One region of the Peribacillus sedimenti genome, then DNA from elsewhere that is predicted to be linked to it. Evidence: riboswitches for the same ligand, from Rfam matches in the RefSeq annotation. Region 1 holds a riboswitch; each other region holds the start of a gene.
The links. A riboswitch is a leader RNA that binds a small molecule or an ion and turns the genes downstream of it on or off. The one in region 1 is predicted to bind glycine.
Positions count from the first base shown of each region.

Region 2: linked by a shared signal. The riboswitch ahead of V1500_RS15650 (amino acid permease) and the one ahead of V1500_RS11045 (ACT domain-containing protein) in region 1 are both predicted to bind glycine.
Region 3: linked by a shared signal. The riboswitch ahead of gcvT (glycine cleavage system aminomethyltransferase GcvT) and the one ahead of V1500_RS11045 (ACT domain-containing protein) in region 1 are both predicted to bind glycine.

Region 1 is NZ_CP143547.1:2,223,772-2,233,674, reverse strand. It holds gene V1500_RS11055 (DUF5131 family protein) at 1,306-2,022, shown strand; gene V1500_RS11050 (PFL family protein) at 2,267-3,628, opposite strand; gene V1500_RS11045 (ACT domain-containing protein) at 3,638-3,910, opposite strand; glycine riboswitch at 3,998-4,076, opposite strand; gene V1500_RS11040 (GGDEF domain-containing protein) at 4,980-6,068, opposite strand; partial or broken gene V1500_RS11035 (SMI1/KNR4 family protein) at 6,860-7,006, shown strand; partial or broken gene V1500_RS11030 (transposase) at 7,052-7,341, shown strand; gene V1500_RS11025 (sulfite exporter TauE/SafE family protein) at 7,438-8,208, opposite strand; gene V1500_RS11020 (sulfurtransferase TusA family protein) at 8,261-8,488, opposite strand; gene V1500_RS11015 (MBL fold metallo-hydrolase) at 8,534-9,661, opposite strand; gene V1500_RS11010 (sulfurtransferase TusA family protein) at 9,837-9,903, opposite strand, start outside.
Region 2 is NZ_CP143547.1:3,161,590-3,171,492, forward strand. It holds gene gltB (glutamate synthase large subunit) at 1-2,530, opposite strand, end outside; gene V1500_RS15635 (LysR family transcriptional regulator) at 2,665-3,567, shown strand; gene V1500_RS15640 (hypothetical protein) at 4,174-4,770, opposite strand; gene V1500_RS15645 (methyltransferase family protein) at 4,937-5,506, opposite strand; gene V1500_RS15650 (amino acid permease) at 5,980-7,341, opposite strand; glycine riboswitch at 7,510-7,588, opposite strand; gene V1500_RS15655 (C40 family peptidase) at 8,013-8,471, opposite strand; gene V1500_RS15660 (lysozyme family protein) at 8,901-9,284, shown strand; gene V1500_RS15665 (fused MFS/spermidine synthase) at 9,399-9,903, opposite strand, start outside.
Region 3 is NZ_CP143547.1:3,836,823-3,846,725, reverse strand. It holds gene comGB (competence type IV pilus assembly protein ComGB) at 1-661, shown strand, start outside; gene comGC (competence type IV pilus major pilin ComGC) at 672-968, shown strand; gene comGD (competence type IV pilus minor pilin ComGD) at 958-1,428, shown strand; gene V1500_RS18900 (hypothetical protein) at 1,415-1,756, shown strand; gene comGF (competence type IV pilus minor pilin ComGF) at 1,740-2,183, shown strand; gene comGG (competence type IV pilus minor pilin ComGG) at 2,173-2,550, shown strand; gene V1500_RS18885 (shikimate kinase) at 2,568-3,083, shown strand; gene V1500_RS18880 (YqzE family protein) at 3,098-3,274, shown strand; gene V1500_RS18875 (YqhG family protein) at 3,363-4,157, opposite strand; gene V1500_RS18870 (DEAD/DEAH box helicase) at 4,135-5,823, opposite strand; glycine riboswitch at 6,103-6,190, shown strand; gene gcvT (glycine cleavage system aminomethyltransferase GcvT) at 6,488-7,594, shown strand; gene gcvPA (aminomethyl-transferring glycine dehydrogenase subunit GcvPA) at 7,608-8,954, shown strand; gene gcvPB (aminomethyl-transferring glycine dehydrogenase subunit GcvPB) at 8,947-9,903, shown strand, end outside.

The DNA.
Region 1 (9,903 bases):
TGGATATGTAATCAAATGTAAATCCCAAAGGTAACGAGCTGCGTTTATCTAAACAGATTTTTCCTGCTCACCGTACCTTTATACTGAGTAATATCCAGGGAGTTCCTGGTCATATTTTTAATATGATAGAGACCGTCATACTCAATGAAGTTTATATCAATGAATGAATTTGGATATAATTTCAGAAGAAGAAAAGATAGTCTCTGCCGAACTATTCGAGGAAGCCGCTTATCATAGGAGGTAGTAACCAAAAAGTTCTTTTCGATCCTTATCCTTCTCACTACTTAAAAATAGATATTATTAATACTGGGTGGAAGGCTATAACACTTTATGGTTGCGGGATTGTCTTTCTGGTTTGAATACTGCTGTTTAAATAGTGGTTATATAGTATTGACCAGTAATGGAAATAAGAAACACAACAAATAGGTCCTTTACTTGGATTATAGTACGAAATCTTTATTTGACGCAATGCTATTCTATATATAAAAATACCACTTTTATAACTCTGAAACGCAGAACAAAAATTTTCATTGCTAACGTATACAATAATATATTCATTTTATTAGAGAGCATTTGGTCCTTCCATAATACAGTAATAGTAAATATGAAATACAATCTTTGAAACCACCTTACAGGAGTATTAAAACCAAAATGATTCAATAAAAAAAAGGATTTCTAAACTATATACTTGTCCAATCAACAGAAGATAAACAGAATTTATAAATTTTTCAGGAGATGAAATTATACTTAACGAATTTGGTCGTGATTATGATAGAGACTTCTATGGAGGACACGTCCGTGGAAAAGAATTTCGTCGCTAACGCCTCGAGACTCCTTCAACACTGACAATCTTTACGAACCTCACTATTTCCACCACTTCCGTCGTAACAAGTACTAACGACTTAGTATGATAATGTCTTTACTATAGAAGAGTGTGATGATGCATTTAGTAATGCTGAGTACTTTTTGTGTTAGTAGTTCAGCTGATTCGTTTGGTAAGAGTGAAAATGTAATTCTTTAACTACGTTCGTTTCCTAGTATCGAGAGGAGTTATGCAGATGTTTATGATCTACTTATCCGACATGGGTATTTATCTACCTTAGAGACATACTTTTCAAGTTTTTCCAGTTTTTAACCTATCCACAAAATCTCGAAAAAGAACCTCCCAGCAGCATATTGTGTTCTTACAAAATTCGCGAGGGGTTTTTGCGGTTTCTAGATATTCTATAAAATGAATTAAAGTATCTTTTCTGGTACAGAATGTCCCGTGGTCTTCTGTTATAATGATTGAAAGGAGGGATTATTATGGCAGGTAACTCCAGCATTGAGTGGACTGATGCAACCTGGAATCCAGTTACAGGTTGTAACAAGTTATCACAGGGTTGTAAAAACTGTTACGCCGAACGAATGGCAAAGAGACTGGTTGCTATGGGAAATCCACGCTATAAAAATGGTTTTAATGTTACTCTTCATTATGATTTAATTGACCTCCCGTACAAATGGAGAAAACCGAGAAAAGTATTCGTAAATTCGATGTCAGATTTATTCCATAAACAAGTTCCCCTTGAATTTATTCAAAAGGTTTTTAATACCATGATAGGAACCCCTCAGCATACATATCAATTCTTAACAAAAAGATCAGAACGGTTATTAAAGTTATCTCCAAATTTACCGTGGGCACCGAATATTTGGGCTGGCACTAGTGTAGAAAACGATGATGTGACCTTTAGGGTTAATCATTTACGAAAGACTCCCGCTTTTATTCGGTTTTTATCCTGTGAGCCACTGATTGGACCCCTCACTAATTTGGATTTAGAAGGAATTCACTGGGTTATTGTCGGGGGAGAATCCGGACCCGGTGCAAGACCCATAGAAGCTGACTGGGTACGGTATATAAGAGATAAGTGTGAAAAAGAAGATGTAGCCTTCTTTTTTAAACAGTGGGGCGGCGTCCAAAAACATCGCTTCGGTAGGATACTCGACGACAGAACTTATGATGAATACCCAATAATAACGGTTTGATAGAGCCACAGCAGGCTCTTTTTTGTGGAACGGCAATCATTGGTGGGATGTGTTTACGACTTAAACTTCCTTGAAAATCTTAAATGAATCTTCTCCTTTATAAGGATAAAAATTACATTTACAAATGACCGGGAGCAATTCCACCGGAATCCAATACCCGTTAACACAACAATAGATAAAGCAACTTAGATTTAACATAAAAATGGACTCGCCGATATGGCAAGTCCACAATATATAAAGAGCATCAATTAATGAGAGCTTGCAGCGGTGCTGGAATACGGCCTCCACGTCTTATTAATTTTTCAGAGCTATATGGATTTACGCCCATTACCGGTGCACGGCCAAGAAGACCGCCAAATTCAACCATCTCGCCTTCGTTTTTACCTGGAACAGGAATGACGCGTACAGCAGTTGTTTTTTTGTTTATCATGCCGATTGCAGCCTCATCAGCAATGAGTGCTGATATGGTTGATGGTGTAACTTCACCGGATATTGCAATCATATCAAGACCAACTGAGCATACACATGTCATGGCTTCCAATTTCGGAAGAGTAAGGGCCTTATCGATGATACCGCGAATCATGCCATTATCTTCACTTACCGGGATGAATGCGCCGCTAAGCCCGCCTACATAGGAACTTGCCATGGCGCCGCCCTTTTTCACAGCATCGTTCATAAGAGCAAGAGCGGCAATGGTTCCATGGGTCCCTACCCGCTCTAATCCTATTTCTTCAAGTATTTCAGCAACACTATCGTTCATGGCATTGGTTGGCGCAAGCGATAAATCCATGATCCCGAATGGTACACCAAGCCGTTCTGCCACTACCCGCCCAATTAGCTCACCAGCTCGGGTAATTTTAAACGCGGTTTTTTTAATAACATCTGATACTTCTCCCAGATCAGCGTCAGGATGGCGTTTCAATGCGCTTAATACCACTCCAGGTCCACTTACGCCGACATTGATGACAACCTCACCTTCGCCTGCTCCATGGAAAGCTCCGGCCATAAACGGATTATCCTCAACTGGATTACAGAACACGACAAGTTTGGCACATGCCATTCCATCCTTGTCCTTTGTTCTTTCAGCAGCATCCTTGATAATCACTCCCATTTGGCGCACAGCGTCCATATTAATGCCGGTTCTTGTAGTTGCCACTGAAACCGACGAACATACCCGTTCGGTTACGCTTAAAGCCTCCGGCAACGCATCAAGCAAGGTTTGGTCTCCTTTTGTGATTCCTTTATGTACAAGAGCGGAAAATCCTCCGATAAAATCAACACCTAGCGTTACGGCAGCTTGATCAAGAGTTTTAGCAAGTTCGATCGCTTGCTCCTTTGTAGCATTGCCTAGTATTTCAGCGATCGGTGTGATGGAAATACGTTTATTAATGATTGGAATCCCATACTCCCTTGCCACGTCCTCAGCTACTTCTTTAAGTCGGCCGGCATAGCTTATAATTTTGTCATTCACTTTTTTGTTCATTTTCTCAAAGTCGCTATCCGAACAATCATTTAGGCTTATACCCATTGTCACAGTCCGAATGTCCAGATTTTCCATCTGGATCATCCGAACCGTCTCCATCATTTCATCGATGCCTATTTGCATATTGTCCTCCTATACCCGATGCATGGCTTGAAAAATTTCTTCAAGCTGTATATTAATTTTCAGAGAGAGTTCATCTCCGGCATCATTAAGCAATAATTGCAAAAGTTCCAAATTTTCGAATCCAGATACATCAACAATCATCATCATAGTAAAAAAATCTTGCAAAATCGTTTGGCTTATATCCAGAATATTGATTCCGTTGTCTGACAATACAGTCGTCACTCTTGCAATAATGCCCACCTGATCTTTTCCTACCACACTTACTACCGCACGTTTCGTCATGTCCTTCACCTCGTACAATTAGTATAAAAAAAAGAGATTGGAGTAGTCTCCAATCTCGGACAAGCAGCAGAATAACCTATAAAAGTAAGTTACTCTTCTGTCCTTTTGCCTGAGATTGTGAATCCTTCGGCGCCGCAAAAACTGCGGTCTCTCCAGAAGCTGCTCCCGTTATAGTTTTATCCACAACGATCATCGCCTGCTATATTGGTAAAAATAAAAATAATAATGAAATTATAACAGTACACAAAACAGTGGTCAATGACTTTTCCGAACCAGATGGGTAAATATTATGACTCTTCTACTTAAAACAACACAACATGGGAAATGTCGCATTTGCAGCATGTTTCAGCCATCTAAGCGGACATATTTATTAAAAGCATATTATTAGGTTGGTATATAATCACCACGCTTAAACCCTTAGATGACATTCCATCATCTAATTTTTTTCAACCGCAAGAATAATTTGGTGCTTTAATTTTAAATTCATGATTTTTTATATCCTTAATATCTTTTCCTTTAAACTTTTATTCGAAATTTTTAATTTCACTTTCACCATTCTCAGTTTCTAAATCTAATATAGCTATCCAGTTCTCACTTTCCCCGTTAAAATTTGCTGAGACAACCAATAAACTTAAAAAGATCCCTAATAATTCCCTCCTATCTTTTCCTCCCTAATCACCTTGATTTTACCATTTTTGTCCAATAGCAGAAGAACTGTTATTAATCTAGACTGCCCCGTTAGCACAATAAGAAAAAGCTGCAGAAAAAATGCAGCTCGGAATCATCAGCTCTTGCCACCCATAAGTTTAAGTACAGGGGCTACTTCCCCTAAAGTCAATTAACTGGGGTTTAGTTCACCCATTAATTATTAAACTCTTGAAATAGGAAACTATTTCTTCAAATTTATTTTTCTGCTCTAAAACTGGAGAGCGATTACTTTCTTCAGAAAAAACAAAGGCCATTGCAGGGGTGCACGGAATCGGTATCTATTTTCATAAACTGATGACATTGCTTATCACAAGGTAGCCTGTCATGTATAAAACTGACAGGTAGGTAAGTTATCAAATCCTTATAAAGCCATCATGACCTTGTTTCTTCCCGATTTTTTGGAGTTATACAGACCCCGGTCTGCCCTGTTTATGAGTTCAGACACCGCTTCAGGGCCATTGTCGTTTTTGGATGCAAAGCCGATCGAGACGGTAACACGCAGGTCATGCCCATTTCCGATTCTAAACCGGCTCTCCGCCACTGCCTTCCGTATTGTTTCTGCCATCAGCCACATGTTATGCCGATCGCAATCCGGTACCAGGATGCTGAATTCTTCCCCGCCATTACGGGAAACAAATGCATCCGACCCAGCGGAAAGCAGCAGGATATTCGACACTTTTTGGATGACCTTGTCCCCGGCCGGATGCCCATAGGTGTCATTGATTTTCTTAAAATGGTCGATATCGATCATCATCAGCGACAAGTTTCCCCGATGTTCTTTTGAATGGCCATACAGCTCCTGGATCTTTCGCTCGAACGAACGCACGTTGTTTAAACCTGTCAAAGGGTCTTTCTCCGATTCCCATTTGAATTTTGCATAGTCCTCGTCGTTCCGCGATAGATAGAATTTAAGGTTAAATGCCACATAGGAAGCAACAGCCACTGCGATCGCATACTGCAAAAAGAGTATCACCGCGGTGTTGATTTCCGGGATTACCACGAAAAAGGTAGAACCTAAAATGAGGATAAACGTAATCAGCATCCGCCTCCATTTCCGCTTCATGCTCACGTCAGTCGTGCTGATGAAGGTAAACAGCAACGCAGATAATCCCAGCACATAAATGTTGTTAAGGGATGCAAGCGAGAGGGGGTAGAATGATAGCCTGAATGCGAGGATGACCGCGGTCGCCGTAAAACCAGCTGCCCTGCCGCCTACAGTTGCAGCGATCATGATGGGGACGATTCTAAGGTCAATCAGCACTCCATCCTGCAACTGAATGCCAAAATGCATAAGGACAATCCCGAATGTCCCGTGAAAGAGCCCTTTCCTGATACGGCAACGAAGCGAATTCTTCGAAGGGAATGTTGTTTTCAGGAAATAATGATGGATCAGGAAAATGCCTGTGCATAAAATGCAGAAATTTATAAAAAAGTCTTCTAAAACCAACATGGAATGAAATTCTTACCTTCCTTCTCAAATGTGTGTGCATAGTGCATTTTTGATTCCCATCAAGTTTCACAACTCTGGTATGTGATTATGCCACTATGCCAGTGTGTTTAGTATAAGCGATGGCAGAAAAATGTCCATTTGGCCTCAGACAGCCGTATTAAGGATTCGGGCTGAAAGGAACGCCTTTCAAACAAAGATTTCATCTCTTCGGACAAAATTTCAAAACTTTTTTTCCTGAAACGGTTGATGGAATCAAGCCATGAACAAGAGCTCTTAGCCCCTTGGCCAGGCACATGCCGACCACAAAGATTCCCTTCATGTAACGATAAGCACTACACATTTTCCGCAAAAAAAATGACAGAGCGATTGAATCTCTCTGCCCATGTTATGGCTTTTATATAATGCCTGTCGAAACCAGAAGTTTAGGCAGTAAGAGCCTTTTTTTCCGCTTTTTACTGGAAACATCACTGGAGCATCTTTTCGAATTTACCGTTCTCGAATGAAATAAGGGCAAGGCCGTAGGTACTTTAATGCTCACATGAATAATCCCTGTAATTCATGCCGTAACCGATCTTCGAAGTTTCCAATGTGTCGTTTTGCCCTAGTTTAATCGCTTGCGAGCGATAAACAAACATACACATTAAAACAAGTATAACAACCAACAAAGCGAAGCAAACACGTGTATCCACTTTGCTACGCTTTTTTATTTAACTCTTTTAGTTTAAGCTCTGTTAAGAAACAATGTTGTTGATAAAAGCACGGAATAAAATAAAAAGAAACCATAGGAGGATATGCAGATGAAGGAATATTATAAAGGCAAAAACTTTTGGGATAAACAAAATACTTGGCGTCATCTATATCCACTCAATGATGAAATCATTCAAAAGGCAGAAGCTAAGTTCGGTATTACATTTCCGGAAACTTTTAAGCAGTTAATGAAAGAACAAAATGGCGGCCAGCTTACATATCCATATATTCAGCGGGCAAGAGAGAAAGCAAGGAAATTGATACATTCAGCTTCTCGATCCTTTTCAAAAAGTGATGTATCAAGGTCATCTTATCAATATTAATATGTATATAGACATCCTATTTCACTACCAAGGACACCTTTCTGATTTAGAGAGCCAAATGGTGGTCTCCCTGGCAAATGAAATAGAAGAATATAAGATTATCCAATCAATCCCTGGAATTGGTGAAAAAATCGCTGCCATTTCCGAAATCGGTGAAATTGACGTGTAATCACCCTGAAAAATTAGTTGCCTACGCTGGAATCAGTCTCTAGAATCTTCTCCGAAGTTGGATATTCTCTTAATATCGATAAAGACACTTTCGAAAATAGATCTCCAAATACCTTTCTGTATTTTTAACCCTAAAAAAGGATGTCTGACCATAACTTTATAGAAGTAATTAAAATTAAAACAGCTAAAGACCATTGAAGGACTTTACGGTTTAGTTGCCTGCTAACCCTGACACCTAACGGGGCAGCAATTAAACTGACAATCACGACTAGAATAGCGGGCAAATAAGGAACCTGACCTGTGGTTACTTTGCCAATGACTACCCCAATCGAAGATACAAAGGTGATGGCCATGGAAGTAGCAATAGTGATTCGTATAGGTATCTTTAAAACAATGAGCATGATGGGGATCAAAATGAAAGATCCACCGGCCCCCACTATCCCGGATGCAAGCCCTACGACCAATGCCAGTACAGCTGCCAGTCTTTTATTAAACCCTTCTACTACCTCTTCATTCGCTTCCTTTTTAGGCATGAACATAATAATAGCTGCGGTAAGTGCTAAAACCCCATAAATGACATTCACAATGGTTTCTGACAGAATATAAGAAAAATACCCTCCTACTAGGCTACCAACCAATATGCTAGTTCCCATGACAAGGAATAATGGCTTGTTGATAAATCCTTTACGATAAGCCCATACACCGCCTAAGGTCGAAAAAAACACCTGGACGGCCACTATTCCAGACACCTCGTGTGCCGTAAACCCATCGAACCCTAACAGGGGTGGAATGTAAAGAATGATCGGATAGTTTACGATAGCACCGCCAATTCCTAATAACCCTGAAAAAAAGGAGCCTATAAACCCAAGTAGAAGAAAGGTAATCATAAAGGTTGTATTCATTTCTGCACTCCTTTCCTAAAAAAGGAGATCACTTTGGATCTCCCCCTTTTTATTAGCCCTTCTTAAACCAGAAATTCAGAATGCCACCCTCGTCCAGAGTATCTAAGAACTCATGTCCGCCGGATGCTGACCAGGCAGCCAAATCTGCCTTGGCTCCTTTATCCGTTGCATGAATCTCTAATACTTGGCCCGATTGCAGCTCGTTCATGGCCTTTTTCGTCTCGACAATTGGCATCGGGCAAGCCAGGCACTTTGCATCCAACACTTTATCTGCATTCATTTTTCTTCTCTCCTAAAATGTGTAATGTGTCCCTGTAACCTTTTATTATCTCACCGCACAGCGGTTAGGTCCGATTTCCATCTCGCGTTGCTGCTCTCCATCCGGTGTGATCTTTCCCATATTGGTTTCACGGATTTCTTGATATGCGTTCGGCTGAGGTGGCAGATTGCCCGTTACCATATTTCTGAACTCTTCTTCATCAGCAATGTTCAAACCATGATTTTCCGCGAAAAGTGTTCCTAATTTCTTCGCTACACTGCCGTCATCGTTCAATTCCTCCAAGATCATGAAATGAGCCGGGAGCACAATCAGTTCTTCTGAAAGTTCTCTGTAACGCGTATATAGCGTTTCTCTTAGGTCCCCCACCCAGTCTTCAGCGAGACCTGCCAAATCCGGTCTTCCTATGGAATCGATGAACAGGATATCTCCGGAAAGCAGGTATTTTTCATCTACTACAAAGGAAGTGGAACCGATCGTATGACCTGGTGAGTATAGGGCATCAATGTGAATCTTTGTATTCCCAATGGTTACACTGTTGCCATCCTCTAACGGCCGGTATTCGAATGTTACCTCTTTGGCATCTTTAGGCGGAAGCCAGTACGTGGCATTTGTCTTCTCCGCAATCATTCTGCCGCCAGAAATGTGGTCAGCATGCAGGTGTGTATCAAATACATTTGTAATTCTTGCCCCGAGGCTGTCGGCGAATGTTGTGTATACTTCCGTCATACGGGTGGAATCAATGATTGCTGCCTCTCCATTAGAAACGACCATGTACGACAGACAGCCTTTCCCTATGCGGACAAATTGGTAAATCGCACCGCCATCTTTTAGTTCTCCAACTTGGGCAGGTTCTAAATATTCACTCCACGCTTTCATTCCACCCTGCAGATAGAAAACTTCACGCCCTGCATCTGAGAGCATTTCAGCCACCATGATGGATGACCCTTCTTTCGCACAGACCACCAATACTTCTTTATTGCTAGGAATCTGATCTAGGACTTCTTCTACCCCGTCCAGAAGGTCAAAATATGGAATGTTTAGATGTTCAAACTGTTGACCTTCGATCTTCCAATCTTGAAACGCATTCTGATTTCGTACATCCAAAATGAACAGTTCCTGTTTATTAAACACTCGCTGTGTAATGTCTTTAGCCGTCATAATGTTTACTGGCATGTTAATACCCCCTAAGGTATATTTATTAGGAAAAAAATTATCTGATTAAACGTCAGTCTTGTTAAATTCATGAAACATGACTATACCAAGGTGTCTATGATGAAGTACATAATATTGGAAATAAGGGGATTGAATCAAAGAACGACCCAATACTCTATGAATAGATTGATAGCTTTTACAGGTTCAGGCTAACAGTATCCCCTGACCACTCACTCATGCCGGGCATGACATTGACCACTTTA
Region 2 (9,903 bases), 940 kb from region 1:
GGTTAAATTCAAAAAGGTTGCGCAGGAACCCGATTCTCTCCTCATTCGCCATTAGCGAATATTGTTTATATAATTGATAATCGCCTTTCCTGCTCGCCCATTGGAGCGTGTGAATCGTTTTAGGATTGAACGCATGATGCTCCCCGGTTTTTCTCCATTGAAAATCACTGCCCGGCTCCAGGGTTTCGTCAACCGAATCAGCATATGCTTCCTTATGCCTGATTATTGCTTCCTGTGAAATGGTATCGAGATCAATCCCGTCTAATTGTGAGGCCGTTCCTGTAAAATATCGCTCAATCACTGCAGAGCCGATCCCTACCGCTTCGAAAATTTGCGCTCCGCGATAGCTTTGTACTGTCGAGATCCCCATTTTAGACATGACTTTTACAACGCCTTCGGTCACGGCTTTTACGTACATTAAGACCGCATCTTCATAAGTCGTATTCAGGCTTCCATCGGCAATTGCCTGCTTAAATACTTCGAAAGCAAGATATGGGTTTATTGCATCTGCGCCATATCCAATCAGTGCCGCAAAATGGTGAACTTCCCGTATTTCACCTGATTCAACAATGATACTTGCCTTCGTCCGGATACCCTTTCGAATCAGTTCCTGATGAATTGCACTTGCAGCCAATAATGGAGGTATAGGCGCTAATTCCTTGTTTATTCTTCGGTCTGATAAAATAAGGATGGCAGCTCCTTCTTCAACCGCCTTTTCGGCTTCAATACAAATCTCCAAAAGTCTTTTCTCCAAATCTTCAGAAAACAAAGTGTCAATGACTGTGCTCTTAAAATCCGGATACACATTGTCCTTTAATTGGGTTAACTGACCATTCGTCAAAATAGGAGTATCAAGCTGGATTCTGCGTGCATTTCCTTCGTCTGGATGGAGCAGATTCCCTTCTGCACCCAGGTACGACATTGTCGATGTAACAAGCTGTTCACGGATGGAATCGATAGGCGGATTGGTTACCTGTGCAAATAACTGCTTAAAGTAGTTGAACAAGGATTGCGGCCGATCGGACAGCACTGCAAGCGGGGTATCATTACCCATTGACCCAAGAGGATCTTTACCCTCTGCTACGATGGCAAGCAAGTATTTCTGCACATCTTCGTACGTATAACCGAAAGCCTTTTGCAGGGTTAACAGATCTGCTAACGGCGCATCTTCCGTATCCAGCAGCATATCATTCATTTTGATAAGCTGTTCATCAAGCCATTTTTGATAGGGGTAAGCCTCCGCTATCTCATTCTTGATCGATTCATCCGAAATGATCCTTCCCTGCTCCATATCAAGGAGCAGCATTTTCCCGGGACTTAATCTATCTTTATAAAGCACATCTTCAGGATCAATATCAATGACGCCTACTTCGGAAGAGAAAATAATATAGTCGTCCTTTGTGACATAGTAGCGTGCAGGACGTAAACCATTTCTGTCCAGGATTGCTCCAATCTGCTTGCCATCCGTAAAAGAAATGGCTGTCGGGCCATCCCACGGCTCCATGAAAGTGCTATGATATTCATAGAAGGCCTTCTTCTCCTTTGAGATATGCGGGTTCTCTGTCCATGGCTCAGGTATAAGCATCATCGCTGCATGTGCGGGCTTGCGTCCTGCGAGAACCAGAAATTCAAGGGCATTATCCAAAATGGATGAGTCGCTTCCATCCGTATCCAAAAGAGGCAGCACCTTTGGCAAATCTTCTCCGAATGCTTCAGAAATAAACTGTTGCTCACGGGCTCTCATCCAGTTTATATTGCCGCGCAATGTATTGATTTCACCGTTGTGGATTAGATAGCGATTCGGATGGGCGCGCTCCCAGCTTGGGAATGTATTTGTACTAAATCTGGAATGAACTAAAGCAAATGCCGACTTAAATGTCTCATGCTGCAAATCCAAATAAAAAGCATTTACCTGTTCAGGCGTCAGCAAGCCTTTATAAACAATCGTCCTGCTTGACAGACTAGCAAAATAAAAGCGAAATTCTTTTTGTTTCGCCCAATTTTCTGCCTGTTTTCGAATCATATATAATTTGCGTTCAAACGCTAAATCATCTAAGATAGCTGCGTTTGCGCCTATGAAAACCTGCCGGATGACGGGACAAGTATTTTTTCCTGTTTCACCGATTTTTTCAATATCGACAGGTACTGTTCTCCAACCAAGAAGGGTTTGTCCCTCTTCTTCTATTAATTTATTTATAACTGATTCAATGTCTTTTTGTTCTGATTCATTTCTTGAAAAGAAAATCATCCCTACCCCGTACCGGCCTTTTTCCGGAAGATTTATTTCAGGGCATGCCTTACGGAAAAATTCATCCGGAAGCTGAACCATCAGACCTGCGCCATCGCCTGTTAATGGGTCGCTGCCTTGCCCGCCTCTGTGATCGAGCTGGCAAAGCATATTCAGTCCTTTGTTTACAATATCATGTGAAGGCTCACCTTTGATATGGGCGTATAAGCCAATACCACAGGCATCATGTTCAAATTCAGGACGGTAGAGACCCTGCGCTTTTGGTAGTTGGTGGTATGTCACGTTTCTCTCCTCCACTTCGTTCATTTTCACGTAGTTCTGTTAATTATAATTGTAGGTTTTCAGATTAATATGAACAATATATAATTTAGATTAAATCAATCTCGATTCAATATATATTAATCTGGAGGTTCAATATGGAGTTACGTCAATTACGTTATTTTATAGAAGTGGCAGAGCGTGAACATGTTACCGAAGCTGCAGAACAGCTCCATGTTGCACAATCTGCAATTAGCTTGCAAATTTCGAAACTGGAAGCCGAGCTTGGAGTTACTTTATTTGAGCGGAAAGGAAGAAATGTAAAACTAACAGAAATTGGCAATATTTTTCTGGCTCATGTTAAAACAGCCATCAAAGCGATTGATCATGCAAAGGCAAAGGTAGATGAGTATTTAGATCCTGAAAATGGAATTATCAAAATCGGGTATCCCACCAGCCTTGCTGGCCATTTGCTGCCCACTGTAGTCTCCGCCTTTAAAGACAAGCAGCCTAACGTCACATATTATTTACGACATGGCTCTTATTCATCTTTAATCGATTCAGTTAAAAACGGGGAAATCGATTTAGCTTTTCTTGGGCCGGTCCCGACAGAAGAATCTGAGCTTAATACGGATATCTTGTTTTCCGAGCGATTTTCCGCGCTTGTTCCGGCCAACCATCCCCTTTCTGACAAAAAAAGCTTGTTTTTAAGCGATTTGCGGAATGATACATTTGTATTATTTCCGAAAGGATACATTCTTCGGAAAATCGCTGTGGATGCGTGCGGGCAAGCAGGCTTTGTTCCTGCCATCGTATCTGAAGGAGAGGATATGGATGCGATCAAAGGACTGGTTGCTGCCGGAATGGGAATCAGCCTATTGCCTGATAGTACGTTGTCTGAAAACATCCCTCGATACACAGTAAAGATTCCGGTAAAAGATCCTCATTTAATGCGTACGGTAGGGGTCATAACTCCCAAAAACCGGGAACTGGCACCATCAGAAAGAGCATTTTATTTGTTTGTCAAAGAGTTCTTCTATATTCTCGAGCAGTATACATAATGAAGAAGCAGCAGTTTCTATTAAACATTCAGCCGCTCCTTTATCATTCACTTGATACGTATAATGCCTTATTGACATGATTTGTTGTTAGACCCTATGTTGCGTTAAAGAAAGGCATCGGGACTGAACTACTTTAGTCCGTTATAGAATTATCCAGCCAGACATTTACCTCTCTTTTAAACACATTGAATGTAGCGCATAAAAGAAACCATTCTTGATCATCAGTTGCGGTTAAAAGCAGCAAAATCCCTGGTTACGATTGGACATTTGCAAGTTGGTGATTCCTACACGGCGGAGAAGTATTCCTTGCTATGTATGGAGTATTGCAGATGGTCCTCCCAAACTCCAGCTTGAGCAAGCCTTCTGTGTTGTTTTTTTATTAGAAAAAACGTAAGACTTATTCATTAAAACTAAGTACCAATGTAGAAAATAAGTATAAAGTCCTGGAATCAATTAAGTAATTTTAAATAACATTACTGGTAAACAATGAATAAGGCAATAAATGATTTACGGGACAGCGAAGGCGGGTAACTGTTATGGGGCGTTATTGAAAAATAAACGCTTTTAGTATTGCTGTTCTCTTTTCAGGTCCGTGCATATACGTTTCTACTGTTCAGGTTGCTTTGCCCTATATTTTCCTTGTTTGATAAACGCCAGTATTCCAGCTATTAAACACGAAATACTGTTTCCAAATAAAAAAGTATAGGGATTAAAATACAGATAATTCAAATGTATGTCTTGCCACCAATTCAGCCAACTACCCATCGGATAATAAAGTCTACCTCTAATCATTGATACAAAATCCGATTGAAACATCATTGATAAATAGCATAAGAACAGGGCAGTAGATACAATTAGAAAATTAATCAATCTATTCTTTTTTAACAGAATGTCATATATTTTCATCGAAATGACAAAACAAAAAGAAAGAAACAGTAATAATGATACAAAAATATACGGAATATGCGGGTTACCATTGCCAGAAATTCTTTGAGGAGAAACAGTCATTAAATCATATATAATATAAAAATTTAAAGCGTTAAACATCAAACAGATAAACCATAATACAGAATTATTATTAATTAGGTTCTTACTTATTAACAGATTTAAAAGTTTAAACGTGATATAAATGCCAAAGGTAAGAAACCCATATAAAATAAAAAATATTAACATATCAGGTAATCCGCCTATCAAATCTTTCATTTCACTCCCCCCTTTATTTCTTTAGTTCATTAAATATTTTTCCAAAATTCACCATATGATTAAACGTAATTCAAAAGCAGTGAAATCTCATTGCGATTGTGAAATCCACTGCTTTTACTTGATTTTAGTATGCTGTTTCCTAAAGGGTACTCCAACAAATGCCCTATTACCAAACAAACGGAATTAAGCTGGAAGTCTTTCGAATATATCCAGGATATTCATCTGGAAACATGTCAATTAAAGCTTTTTCTTCTATACGTATACGATAACCAAATACGATAATGAAAAAGACAAACGAAAACAAAGACCCTGTCCAGGTATTAAAAGCAAGTCCAATACCAATGAAGGTTACTAATAGTCCTGTATAGGAAGGATGTCGGACAATTCGGTAGGGACCACTTTGGATAATTTCTTGCTTAGAGTCAACAGAGACTACCAAAGAGAAATGTCTTCCTAATGCCGTTACAGCCCACAATCTAATGCACATTCCGACAATAATTAAGATCGAACCCAGCTCTGAATATGCAGTATTTACATAACCAAGTTTTAAAAAGTTACATAGCTGATCAATAGCGATACAGATGAAAATCCCAAGAACAATGAACCTAACAGAACCCTTATCTTTATTTTCAGATGCTACATCTTTTCTTTGAAGCTTAGTTTTAATAAAAATTGCAATCTCAGATAAAACCCATAAATAAAATATAATTTCTGCAATCAAACCAATTTCCACCATTTACACCCCTTTTTTCCATTATACATTTGACATTTATGTATTTGAATTGTTTTTGGTATTAGTAATTCGTAATTTACAAGGCTATATATAAAAATCAGGCAATGATCTAACTTGAAAATTAACTAAGAACAGTGAGGAGGTGGAGGATTTTTGATATATCCCAAAAATATGCTGACATTTCTCACGTTCGTCTTTCAATTTTAATTTCATACCAATCAAGCCCATATCCTATATGTTTCCGGACTTGTATAAATTTTTCATATGTCCAATGTTAGAGTCAGTTTTGCATTTAGATATGGCAAGAAATTAAACGCAAGAACCTGTTGTTGTGCCAGTTATTTCACAGTCAGCAATCATGCCATTAAAGTCATAATAAAAAAAACGCGCTAATCCTTTTGGATCAACGCATGCATTAACAAAGCCACTCACTTAGCAGTTTCTTAAAACCGACGATCTGAGCATTAGTTTATAATTTAATCTTTTCTTTCGAATGTATTATTTCTCCTGCCGTACACATACATAACGAATAAAAGTGCAAACCATAAAGGTGTCATCAATACGGATAAACGTGTTGCTTCCGCGAATAACATAATAATTAAGATAACCACAAATAGAGCGAGCACCACATAATTCATAAAAGGTGTGAATGGTGCTTTAAAAGTTGACTTTCTTCTTAGATCAGGGCGAGTCTTTGAATATCGAATATGAGATATTAAAATTATGCTCCACACCCAAAAGAAACAAATCGCACTGATGGTGGTCACAATGTTAAAAGCTTGTTCTGGAACCAGTTTACTTAAAAGAGCTCCGATGGAAACAACGACTGCCGATGTAAGCAAGGCGTTACTAGGGACATGATTTTTATTCAATTTAGCAAAAGCAGCCGGCCCCTGTTTATGCTTGCTTACGTTATATAAGATTCGGCTCGTGGAAAATAATCCGCTATTACAGGCTGAAGCTGCAGATGTCAAGACTACGAAATTGATGATCCCCGCTGCAACTGGTATCCCCACCAGACCAAACACCTGCACAAACGGACTGCTGGAGGCATTCAATTGATTCCACGGATTGATGCACAGGATGACGAAAAGAGCACCTACATAGAAAAATAGAATTCTCATCGGAATCTTATTAATCGCAGATGGAATGTTCTTTCGCGGATCCGCTGTTTCCGCTGCAGATACACCTACTAATTCCACCCCGACATAGGCAAATACAGCCATCTGAAAAGATAGCAAAAAGCCGGATGCTCCGTTCGGAAATAGGCCGCCATACTCCCAAAGGTTCTTGACAGATACAGTTCCCGTGTCCGTTTGGAAGCCAATCACAAGCAAAATGATCCCAACAACAATTAAAGCAATAATGGTGATTACCTTAATCAAGGCAAACCAAAACTCTAACTCTCCAAAAAGCTTAACTGTCAGTAAATTAAGGGCCAGCAAGATAAGTAAACAAATTACAGCTGGTATCCATTGTGGGATGTCGAGCCAATATTGCACATACATCCCGACAGCAATGATATCAGCCATGGCGACCATTATCCAACAGAACCAATATGTCCATCCGGTCACAAATCCTGCCCATGGTCCAATATAATCAACAGCAAAATCTGTAAATGATTGATAACCTGCATTTGACAGGAGCAATTCCCCCAATGCCCTCATAACAAAAAACACAGCCATTCCTATGATCAAATAAGACAATAGGATAGATGGACCTGCTAATTGGATTGCCTTGCCTGAACCTAAAAACAAACCAGTGCCAATTGTTCCGCCAATTGCAATTAGTTGTACATGCCTATTTTTCAGATCCCTCTTTAACTCTTGCTGCTCCACGTTTCATTCCCCCAAGATGTAGTTTAATAGCGATATTTGTAAGGATTTTTGTAAGTCCAAATCATCTTTTTCAACATAAAAAAGAGATTGGAGTACTCCAATCTCTCTTAGAAGTGAAGAATAAAAAATAGCCATTTATTAACTCTCAGGTTGAATAACAAACGGTAACCATTTATTCCTGTCCTTTTGCCTGAGATTGTGAACCCTTCGGCGCCGCAAAATATGCGATCTCTCCAGAAAATGCTCCTGCTAGAGTGTGACCCCTAACAATCATCGCAATCTTTGTATTTAATTATAATATTTAAGCGATATATAGACTTTTACATCTTTAGCCTTTTCACTTTTATTATTATAACATAACTTCTATGAATGAAAAAAGAAATATCACAGCACACTGTTTGCTGTAACAAATTTATTGATGAAAATCGAACCGGTGAATAACTGGCGATGTATGATTACAAATGTTTTAAGTCAGAAGCCGTACCGCGAAATAACCATTTCTCTTCTATAAAACGGAAGTGCTTGCTTTCTTTAAATAAAAACTGTGTGTTCCTAAAGAGATGAAAAGAACAGTAAAACTATACTCATACAAGCAAAAAATACTATTACATCCTCAAATGTTCGATCATCTAAAAAAAGGAAAGCCACAAACATGGCTCTCCTTCTAATACTTATATTCTTTTTGCACCTAAGAATTTCGGTTTCCAATATGAGTTATTTGTATAAAAGTATGATACACCTTTTGAGGATGATGAATTGATCACTTTTCCGCTGCCTACGTACATAGCAACATGAGTTGGTCTGGACGCTTTAGTGGGCGCATAGAAAAGAAGGTCTCCAGGCTTTAAGGAACTTGAACTCACCCTTGTCCCTTTTGTGTACATGTCACGTGCTGTACGAGGTAATGTCTTACCCGCTTTTCCGAAAGAATATTTGATCAAACCTGAACAATCGAATCCGCTTGGCGTAATTCCGCCCCATTTATATCTTACTCCCAGATTGTTTTTTGCGACTGAGATGGCCTTTGTATGATAAGTTGCTGCTTCTGCTTTTTGTGTCTCACCCATTGCCGTAAACCCCATGCTTAGCGTAGCTGTCATGGCTAGGGTCGCGATGAATTTCTTTAACAAGATTGTTTACCCCCTGGTGTGAATTGATAAACCTACTATACTTGATTTTGTATAACAATAGCATCACAGGATAATTACAGTTATATTACAAAAATAATGGTGCATATCCATATTCTGCAAAAATGTGTTTCTAAGCTGCTCCAGCAAAAGTAAGTTGAAATAAGGGGATTAGTTTACTAAAGTTGAAGCCTGGCAATCTTTTTTTATTGGAATAGAATCGTACAGGAGGCAATAATGCAGTCCAAGTTTACATATAAAATTTTTAAATTTTTTGCCTTCCTGCTTCTTTTTGCAGCAGGATCTATAATCCTCCATAACATTATTACCAAAAAAACAACAGAAATCCGAATATCGGAATATGAACCTGCAATCAAAAATGAACTTAAAAAATATTGATTAGATACATATACGCCTGTACTGCTGGCAATCATGTATCAGGAAAGCCATGGCAAAGGGAATGACCCCATGCAGTCATCCGAATCAGCAGGATTAAGAAGAAATAGTATTGCCAGTCCAGAGAAAAGTATCAAACAAGGAGTTTTTAATTTTAATGAAATGTATAAGTACGGCCGAAAAAGGAGAGTGGATTTAAATACGATTATACAAAGTTATAATATGGGGCCCGGTTATATTGATTATGTGACTGATAATGGCTTGAAGCACAGTGAAACCCTGGAAAAAGCCTATTCCAAATCCCAGGTGGAAAAGTCTCCTTCTTTGTATACCTGCGGCAAGGATATAGGAAATTTTAGATTTCCCTATTGTTTTGGAGACTTCACTTATGCCGATAAAGTGAATGACAAACTGTCCTAATAAAAACAGAGCTTATATAAAACTTCCTGCTGGCCATATATCAATACAAAACTGAAAAAGAAAGATAGACCACCGCTAAAAAGGTCCATCTGATTAGGATGGACCTTCTGCTGTTTAATTCAGATTCTCTAATTTAGTATCTGCGTCTAAAATCAATTCACCCTTTTTGACTTTAATATTACGCTGTCCTTTCAATGGATCGGCTTCAATCGGCTTCTTACTTGCTACGAATGTTAAATTCTGCAGTTCATGATATCCGTCTTCTGCAAATAAATATACATACGGATAGGTACTTTCCAATGTGGTGTTCATGGATTCTATCACAATATCATTTCCTGGTGTTCCAATTGCATTTATTATTAAAATTCCGGCATCATCCAATTTTTCGTAAGTGAGCGAAAAGAACTCCTTTGATATTAAATGAAAAGGAATCTGATTTGTATTATGATAAGCATCCAAGATAATCACATCAAAGTTTTCTTTCTGCTCTGAGAGAATTTTTCTTCCATCACCAATCTCTACACTATCCCCTTCATATTGGAAATATTTCTGGCTTACCTCCAGCACCGTTTTGTCCAGCTCCGCTACTTTCACTGCTTTACCGGCATTCTCAAACTGA
Region 3 (9,903 bases), 1.6 Mb from region 1:
CTTTTTCACCCTGCAAAAAGTTCTGCTGCCGAAATTTCAATCTTTATTTTCCTCAATGGATGCAGGGCCAAATATTTTTCTGGAGTTTATTAGGAACATTTCAGTCATTCTTCATTACTCCCCCTTCTGTCTGCTCGCATCGGCGTTCCTGTTGTTTACCTTCAGGTATTTTTGGTATTCCAGGCAAACTCCTCTCCGCCAAAGAAAATTTCTTCAATCCATTCCATTTGCGGGGAGCCTCGTTAAGCTATATGACACCCATTTCTTTGCCACCCAGTTAAGTGGACTGCTTGCGGGCGGGCTATCCATCAATCAGAGCATCAGTTTATTTGCAGAAAATCAAAGCGAGCCATTTTATGAAGAACTGTGTTCGCTTATTAGATACGAGCTGACACAGGGCAAGGCGCTGGAATCTATTTTTCGGGATTTGCCTTATTTCGAACCGGCCATCAGTATGATCATTGCAATTGGGCAAAAGTATGGAACCCTGGATAAAGAGTTATTCCTTTATGGCCGTTATATATTGTCCAAAATCGAAGAAAGGATTAATGCGGCGTTACGGTTTGTACAGCCCGTTCTTTTTTCAGTTGTCGGCTTGCTGGTCGTATCTATTTACCTGGCAGTCTTAATGCCTATGTTTTCACTGTTAGATGGTTTATAGGAGGATATATATGAATCAAAAAGGATTTACCCTAGTAGAAATGCTTGTTGTTTTGTTGGTTATTTCGATATTGCTGATTATTACAATCCCCAATATTACGAAAAATCAATCAACGATTCAGGGGAAGGGATGCCAGGCATTCTTGAAGATGGCTCAGGCGCAAGTCCAGGCATATGAAATCGATGAGAATAAATTGCCTGCTGACGTCGCGGAGCTTAAGACAAAAGGGTATTTAAAGGATACAACTTGCCCCAATGGGAAAGCCATTACCATGAGTGCGTCCGGGGAAATCTCTGTTGCTCCGTGATGTTTTGACGGGAGGTGAACCCGAATCTGGTTTTACATTATCGGAAATGCTGATTGTTTTAGCTGCATTCCTGATTATTGTTTCTGTCTCAGCCAATTTGTTTCCACGGTTCGTTTTGAAACTGGAGATCCGCCACTTTATCCAGCAGCTTGGAGATGATCTTTATTACGCCGAACAGTATGCAATCAGTCATGAACAATACATTTCGATACTCATTAAAAATAATGTCCAGCCTTCGCACAGCTCTTATCAATTAATATCCGCAGATGGCACTCAAATTTCATCCCGCGAAATCCCCGATGGTATCCTCATTGAAAAAGGAACGGCCGCTTTAAGAATATTTATTACGAATACCGGCAGCTTTACTAGCTCAGGAACTTGGTATGTAAGGAAAGGGTCTGATGTATATAAAGTCACTTTTTATTTAGGGAAAGGAAGGTTCAAGATTGAAGAGGTCTGAGGGGTACATTTACTTTGAACTGTTAGCCTCTTTTTTTGTCTGCTGTTTTATTGCTTTTTCGATACTTCCTATTTTTATAAAAATGGAAACTGATAGACAAAATGTCCGGCTTCGTATGGAAGCTAAGCATCTGTTATATCTGGAGCTGGAGGGTTATATGCGACAGGAATTTATTTTTGATCAGAAGACGATCACCAAGAACAGCCGGGAATATCAAATGGTTTGGCGTTCTGCCGACCCTTCAATCAAATTCATGGAAGGGTGCGTCCGCTATAGAAATGCTGTGGATAAAGAAGTGGAAGTATGTGATTATGTTACGAGATATTAAAGGCTTTACTCTGATTGAGATGATGCTGGCCCTGTCTGTCTTCATATTTGTTGCCGCATTTGTTTTGCAATCCTTCGTTTTTCTGAGTGGAAAGATGGGAGGGAAAGGCGGAATTGATAATAAGGAGTGGGAAATTTTTTTATCACAGGCCAAATCAGAGATCTGGCAATCCAGCAGCAGGAAGACTGAGCAGGGGAAGCTCTATTTGGTCATTGGAACAGATGTGGTTTTAATTGAAAAATATCAAAATATGCTTAGAAGGCGGCTGAATAATACCGGACATGAAATAATGCTGCAAAATGTATATGGCTTTGATGTTGAATGGAATGGAAGTCTTGTCAATATGACAGTCAGAGATAAATATGGAAAAGAATTTCAATGCAGTATCCGCCCTATTCTTTTTGCAGGAGCCGGCAATGGAACATAAGCAGGGCGGGTTTACATTTCCTTTTGTGATTATACTGGCAGGTGCCTTTCTTACTGTCGCTCTTTTTTCCATTGAACAATTTACAGCTGATAAAAAGTTTTATAAAGAGGGGGAAGAAAAACTTGCTCTGGATCATTTGATTAAAATGGGTACGAATGATACTCTCGAGGTTTTGGCCGAAGCCGACAGCCAGAAGGCTGGAGAAGGCATTTTTTTCTACCCGGGCGGTGATGTGTATTATTCTTTTTCAGGATTGACAGAAAGCGAAATAGAGGTAGTTTTATATGCCAGTACAAAAAATGAGAGGAAGATGACTGCCAGTTATATCTATGACAGAGTTACACATAAAATGATACAATGGATGTAAAAATGCGGAGTGGGATAATGAAAAGCGTTTATTTGACTGGTTTTATGGGAGCAGGAAAGACAACGGTCGGCCAGGTGCTTAGCCATATTATGAATATTCCGGTCTATGACACAGACCAGGAGATCGAGCGTGCAGAAGGGAAGTCTGTAAAAGAAATCTTTGATGTTTATGGGGAGGCAGCATTCAGGAATATGGAAACTCTCCAGCTAAAGAAGCTGCCGGCTAATAATGCCATTATCACGACCGGCGGGGGAATCATTGTTAGGGAAGCAAACCGGGAGCTCCTGAATAATGGTTACTGGGTATATCTGCATTGCCGCCAGGACGAAATTATTCGGCGCCTGCAAGGGGATCAAACCCGGCCGCTGATTAGCGGAGAGAGAATCCTTCAGCTCCCTGCTTTATTTGAAGATCGGCTGCCCCTTTATCGGCAAGCTCCATTCATCGTGGATACAACTGGCAAAACGATCGATTTCATAGCAGAGGAAATCAAGGAAAGAATAAAACAGGCAGAATTTGTACATACTCCTTAATGGGTGGTATGCACATGAAAACAAACGATTTAATTAAATTTCTCACACAGCAAATTGTAAGGTATCTGGAATTGCCGCGTGAAGATAAAAAAATGAGAAAAGAAAACAGGAAAAAATCGAGAGAAACATTATATAGCCATTGGTTTGGGATGATTCCGTTTTCACTCATGCTGATTCTTAAAAGAAAATGAGAAAAACAGTCCTTTGCTGAAAAGGGCTGTTTTTCCTTTGGTCATCCGCCACTGGAACAGCATGTGTAGATCTGTTTATATCTCTCAGCTATACGGCTCGGTCGGTCAGATAAAATAGACCTCCATTGATTACAGATATTTTAATATTTGGTTCATACTGAGCGCGAAGTGCTTCTTTTTCGGTGAAATAGGTTTCACTCTTTTCTTCCTGCTCTGCATAAAAATGTTCCAACAGCTCCAGGTCCTTATTCCAGCGGTGTATGGCTTCCTCAGCCCAGCTATGGTCGTCTCCCTGAAATGTCCGCCTTATAAAGGAATCAAGACGGGCAAGCCCGCTTTTCGGCATGATGAGCGGGGATAACGTGAAAGAAAAGTCCGGTATTTTTGGCGTTACCGGCAATGAAAGAACCTTATTGTGAAAATCGTCACGAATGTCACCTGTAATAAGGTTCAGCCCGACGGAATTGAAAACGTCCTTTTTTCTGTCACACTGATAAGACACCTTAACATTTATACATAACCATGGAAAAAGTGAATATTTGGCCGGTGGATAATAACGGGTATCCTCATAAAGTCTTATGAAACCTCCAAGCCTTGTAGTCGACTCGAATATTTGATGGAGCCTGGGGGAGCCGAAATGAACTACATCTCCCTTAACATCCTCTGGGGCCAAGGCTGGGTCGGTAATTAACGTCAGCTTCATTGGATTGGGCGTACCTCCTGTAGTCTCAAGGTAATGCCAGTAGAATGGACGGTTCATTAATTCCTTATCCATTTCTATAGTAAGCTGGATGGTAAGGTAGCCAGGCCTGTTTTCTATGAGTTCGCAATTATTTGAAGAAAAGTATTTAACCAGAAAATCATGAATTTCTTGTTGATGCACGCTGTTCGTCCTCCTTCATATCTTGTGCGAATTGAATGAGCGCGGAAAGATTGTCCATTTTGATTTTCATCTCTCCTTGGGTCCTTGAAGCGCCGACCACATCCACTAGGTATTCCTCAATATTCTTAATGTCCAGCCGTGTCAGAATATCATCCAGTTCACCAATAACTTTTTCAAATAAATTGATTTTTTCATATAGCAATCTTAGAATATGTTCCTCCACTGTATTTCTTGTGGCAAAATTATAAATCATGACATCCTTCTCCTGTCCAAGTCTGTGGACACGTCCTATCCGCTGTTCCAGTCTCATGGGATTCCAGGGCAGATCGAAATTGATAAGATGATTGCAGAATTGAAGATTTATTCCTTCCCCTCCAGCTTCCGTAGCAATGAGGACTTGAATATTTTTTTGAAATAAATCCTTCATCCAGTCCTTCTTGCCGCGTTTGAACCCGCCCCGAAAAGGTACGGAGGTGATACCATTCTGCTTTAAAAACCATTGTAGATATAACTGGGTAGCACGATATTCTGTAAAAATAATGACTTTATCATCGATCTTTTTAATCAGTTCCAGTGCTTTCTCTGCTTTTGAGTTTCGCTCAACTGCGTTGACAATCTCTGTAAGCTCTTCAAGCCGATCAAGCAATTCATCCGGACCGTTCTCGAATTTCAGCCACATATTCCGTAATGTATAAAACACCGCTTCACGGCTGCTGCAGGCCTCCCTTTGCAGAGTCATCGCTGAAAACATATTTCCTGCGCCTTCTACAGTCGCAGGTTTAAAAGCCGAAACCGCATCATACAGAGCCTGTTCTGACGGTGAAAAATCGATAATTACAGTCTCCACATACCTCTTGGTCCATTCAATTCCAGTGTCGGCACGTCTGTTGCGGATCATTACAGTATTGACCAGGCTTTTTAAATGCTTATCTTCATATATGTCTCGTCCTCTGCCTTTATATTTTTCCGAAAACAGGCTTGCATTCCCCAGATGCCCCGGCTTTAAGAGGGATACAAGATGAAATATCTCCTCAACCTTATTTTGAATAGGTGTCGCAGTAAGAAGGAGGCAAAACTTCTTTTTCAGATTTTGAACAAATTCATAGTTTTTGGTCTTATTGTTTTTCAGTTTATGTGCCTCGTCTATGATGACAAGGTCGTAGTCCTGTTCATATACAATCTGCCTGTGCGGCTCCCGCTTGGCTGTATCGATAGACGAAACGATCACGTCGCATGAATCCCATACATAGCTTTTTCTTTGTGCTACTGCCGGTATATGGAACTTGGTGTTTAATTCAAATACCCATTGTGTCACAAGGGAGGCAGGTACCAGGATTAATACTTTTTTAACGAGTCCGCGAATCATATACTCTTTTAATATCAAACCAGCTTCAATTGTTTTTCCAAGCCCGACTTCGTCAGCAAGTATTGCCTTTCCGTTCATATTTTCCACTACTTGTCGGGCAGCCTCCAGCTGGTGTGGGAGCGCCTTGAGCTGGGGCAAATGCTTAGGTGCCTGCAGCCCCTCAAATTCTGGGACAATCAAATGCTTTTCAACCTCTACGGCCAGCTTGTATAGTTCCCAGTTCCCCCATGGTCCATCATTTGAGAATTTAGCCAGGAATTCGTTTGCCCAATCATCATCGAAACTCACATTAATTTTCACCGTGGGTCCCCCAATCTTATATAATACTGGTTGCTATCTTTCTTTATTTACACGATTGAAAAACACGAACGATATATTAAAATTTGCGTCTTATTGTTAGTTTTTGTTGAAAAAAGATTGCAGACTTTTCAAATTTAATGGTAGGATGAATTTAGTATTATAAGTTTCAGTGTGCCATAAAATATGTGGACCGGAATAATCAGAGGGCGGTTATAAAATTGCTCCTCGAAAGTCCGTGTGCCCTATAGTATGGCCATTTTAAAAGGTTAATATAAGCGAATGAAGGCACGGGGAGAGACTACCAATGTAGCGCCGAAGGAGCAAGCTGAAAAGTGAATCTCTCAGGCAAAAGAACTCTTGCTGGACGCGGCTCTGGAGAGCACTGTTTCCAATCTGCGGAAACGGACACCAAAGGGGAAAACCTCATATAGGGTTGTTGCTATGGCGGCCCGGGTAAACTTTCAGGTACCAGGACAGAGAACTTCTTATTGATGTAAGGGGTTTCTCTGTCCTTTTTTTTGCAACAGGACGAGACCATTCATCAATCTATCAATCATGTTTTTTAAGCTCTTCCTGCGACACGAATCGCCACTGCAAGTAAATGGTGCCAGCAGCAACGGTAAAAAGGAAAATGAGAAATTATAAAGCTTGAGGAGGGAATACTTTGTCCGAATTAAAGAGAACGCCATTATTCGAGGTTTATAAAGAGTATGGAGGAAAGACAATTGATTTTGGGGGCTGGGAGCTTCCTGTACAATTCTCGGGTATCAAAGATGAGCATGAGGCGGTACGTACCAGTGCTGGACTTTTTGATGTTTCCCATATGGGTGAAATCGAAGTCAAAGGTCCTGAAAGCATAGCTTTCCTTCAAAGAATGCTAACCAACGACTTATTAAAACTTCAGTCAGGAGATGCACAGTATACTGCCATGTGTTATGAAAATGGCGGTACGGTTGACGACCTGATCGTTTATAAGAAAAGTGATGGCGATTATTTGCTTGTGGTGAATGCGGCGAATACGGAGAAGGATTTCAACTGGCTGCAAACAAACCTGATCGAGGATGTCGAACTAACGAACGTATCATCCGATATTGCACAATTAGCTTTGCAAGGCCCGCTTGCTGAAAAGGTGCTTCAAAAATTATCAGAAAATACGGACTTACGTGAAATTAAGTTTTTTAAATTTAAAGAAAATGTTCTTCTAAATGGAAAAAGTGCCCTGATATCCAGAACGGGATATACAGGAGAGGATGGTTTTGAAATATACTGCCAGAGTGGGGATGCGCTTGAACTTTGGAGGGCGATACTGGAAGCGGGAAGGGAAGAGGGGGTTGTACCAGTTGGGTTAGGTGCACGTGACACCCTTCGTTTTGAAGCCAATCTCCCTTTATACGGCCAGGAGCTGACATCGGACATCACTCCTATCGAAGCAGGGATTGGTTTTGCTGTAAAACCAGATAAAACTGCTGATTTCTTTGGAAAGGCAATACTTGCGGAACAGAAACAAAATGGCGCACCAAGGAAGATTGTCGGACTGGAAATGATAGACCGCGGAATCCCGCGCCATGGTTATCAGGTTTATGCTGGTGATCAGCTGATTGGCGAGGTAACCACGGGGACCCAGTCACCTACATTGAAGAAAAATGTAGGGCTGGCCTTGCTAAACAAAGAGTATGCAGGAATTGGCAATGAATTACAGGTAGAGATCCGCGGCAAAAGGCTGAAAGCCGTTGTAACGGAGACTCCATTTTATAAAAGGCCGCGAAAATAAGGGAGGATATCTTATGAAACATCGTTATTTGCCCATGACAGAGCAGGATAAAAGCGAAATGCTGAATGCAATCGGCGTTTCTTCAGTGGAAGAGCTGTTCAGTGACATTCCTGAAAGTGTGAGGTTTAAAGGGGAATATAACATCAAGCAGGCAAAATCAGAACCGGCTCTATTAAAGGAATTATCTCGATTGGCGGCGAAAAATGCAGATTTAAAGAGTTATACATCATTCCTGGGGGCCGGGGTATATGATCATTATATCCCTGTTATAGTGGACCATGTAATCTCCCGTTCGGAATTTTATACTGCCTATACACCATACCAGCCAGAGATTTCGCAGGGTGAACTGCAGGCAATTTTCGAATTCCAGACCATGATCTGTGAATTGACAGGAATGGATGTAGCAAATTCATCCATGTATGATGGAGGAACAGCTTTAGCTGAAGCGGCTATGCTTAGTGCCGGCCAGACACGGAGAAATAAAATATTGTTATCAAAGGCTGTTCACCCGGAATCAAGGGATGTTGTAAAGTCTTATGCCAAAGGCCAGAATGTCGAGATCATTGAAGTTCCATATAAAGATGGAGTTACAGATTTAGATTCATTGAAAGAATTAATCAATGATGAAATTGCAGGCGTTATTGTACAATATCCAAATTTCTTTGGCCGAATTGAACCGCTTAAAGAAATGGAAGAGGTTATACATGCCCAAAATTCCATGTTTGTTGTGTCGAGCAATCCTGTTGCATTAGGGGCATTAACGCCTCCTGGAAAGCTTGGTGCAGACATCGTTGCAGGGGATGCCCAGCCTTTCGGTATTCCTTCTGCTTTTGGAGGACCGCACTGTGGTTATTTTGCGGTGACTAATAAGCTGGTACGTAAAGTGCCAGGCCGTCTTGTCGGGCAGACGGTGGACGAAAATGGGAAACGCGGGTTTGTGTTGACGCTTCAAGCCCGGGAGCAGCATATCCGCAGGGACAAAGCTACCTCCAATATTTGTTCCAATCAGGCGCTGAATGCCCTTGCGGCTTCCGTTGCGATGACGGCTCTTGGGAAACAGGGTGTCAAGGAGATGGCGATACGAAATATTCAAAAATCCCATTACGCTAAGAATGCGTTAAAGGCAAAAGGGATTGAGATTGTTTTTGAAGGTCCTTCATTCAATGAGTTTGTCATAAAACTGCCAGGCTCATACAAGCAATTAAGTGACAGTTTATACCAAAAGGGAATAATCGGAGGGTTCGACTTAGGCCGGGTGTATCCAGAATTAAAGGACCATATGCTGGTTGCTGTAACAGAATTGCGAACCAAAGAGGAAATACATGAATTCGCTGTAGAATTGGGGGATGGCCATGAATAAGCAAGATCAACCTTTAATCTTCGAAATTAGCACACCCGGACGGATAGGCTACAGCCTTCCGGAAATGGATGTAGAGGCGGTACCGCTAGCGGAGCTGATTCCTGCCGATTATATCCGTGCCGAAGAAGCAGCGCTGCCCGAGGTTTCCGAGTTGGATATTATGCGGCATTACACTGCTTTGTCCCACAGGAATCATGGGGTGGATTCAGGATTTTATCCGCTTGGTTCCTGTACCATGAAATATAATCCGAAAATAAATGAAAATGTTGCCCGCATGAATGGGTTCGCGCATATTCATCCTTATCAGGAAGAACATACTGTACAGGGTGCTCTTGAGTTAATGTATGACTTACAGGAGCATTTAACGGAGATAACAGGCATGGACCAGGTTACCCTGCAGCCAGCGGCAGGAGCCCATGGAGAATGGACAGGGCTTATGATGATTCGCGCGTACCATGAAGCAAATGGAGATACAGCGAGATCCAAAGTAATCGTTCCTGATTCAGCCCATGGTACGAATCCAGCTTCTGCAACAGTGGCGGGCTTTGAAACGGTCACCGTTAAGTCGGACAGTAACGGGCTGGTAGACCTTGAGGACTTGAAAAGGGTTGTAGGGCCGGATACCGCAGCATTGATGCTGACAAATCCGAACACGCTTGGCCTCTTTGAAGAAAATATTCTCGAAATGGCCGAAATCGTCCATGATGCCGGCGGAAAGCTATATTATGACGGGGCAAACTTGAATGCCGTCCTTTCAAAAGCACGGCCTGGCGATATGGGCTTTGATGTCGTTCACTTAAATCTCCATAAAACGTTTACTGGTCCGCACGGAGGCGGAGGCCCAGGGTCTGGTCCTGTGGGAGTCAAGAAAGATTTAATCCCATTCCTTCCGAAGCCATTGGTAGTCAAACATGAAGGAGAATACTTCCTTGATTACGACAGGCCGCAA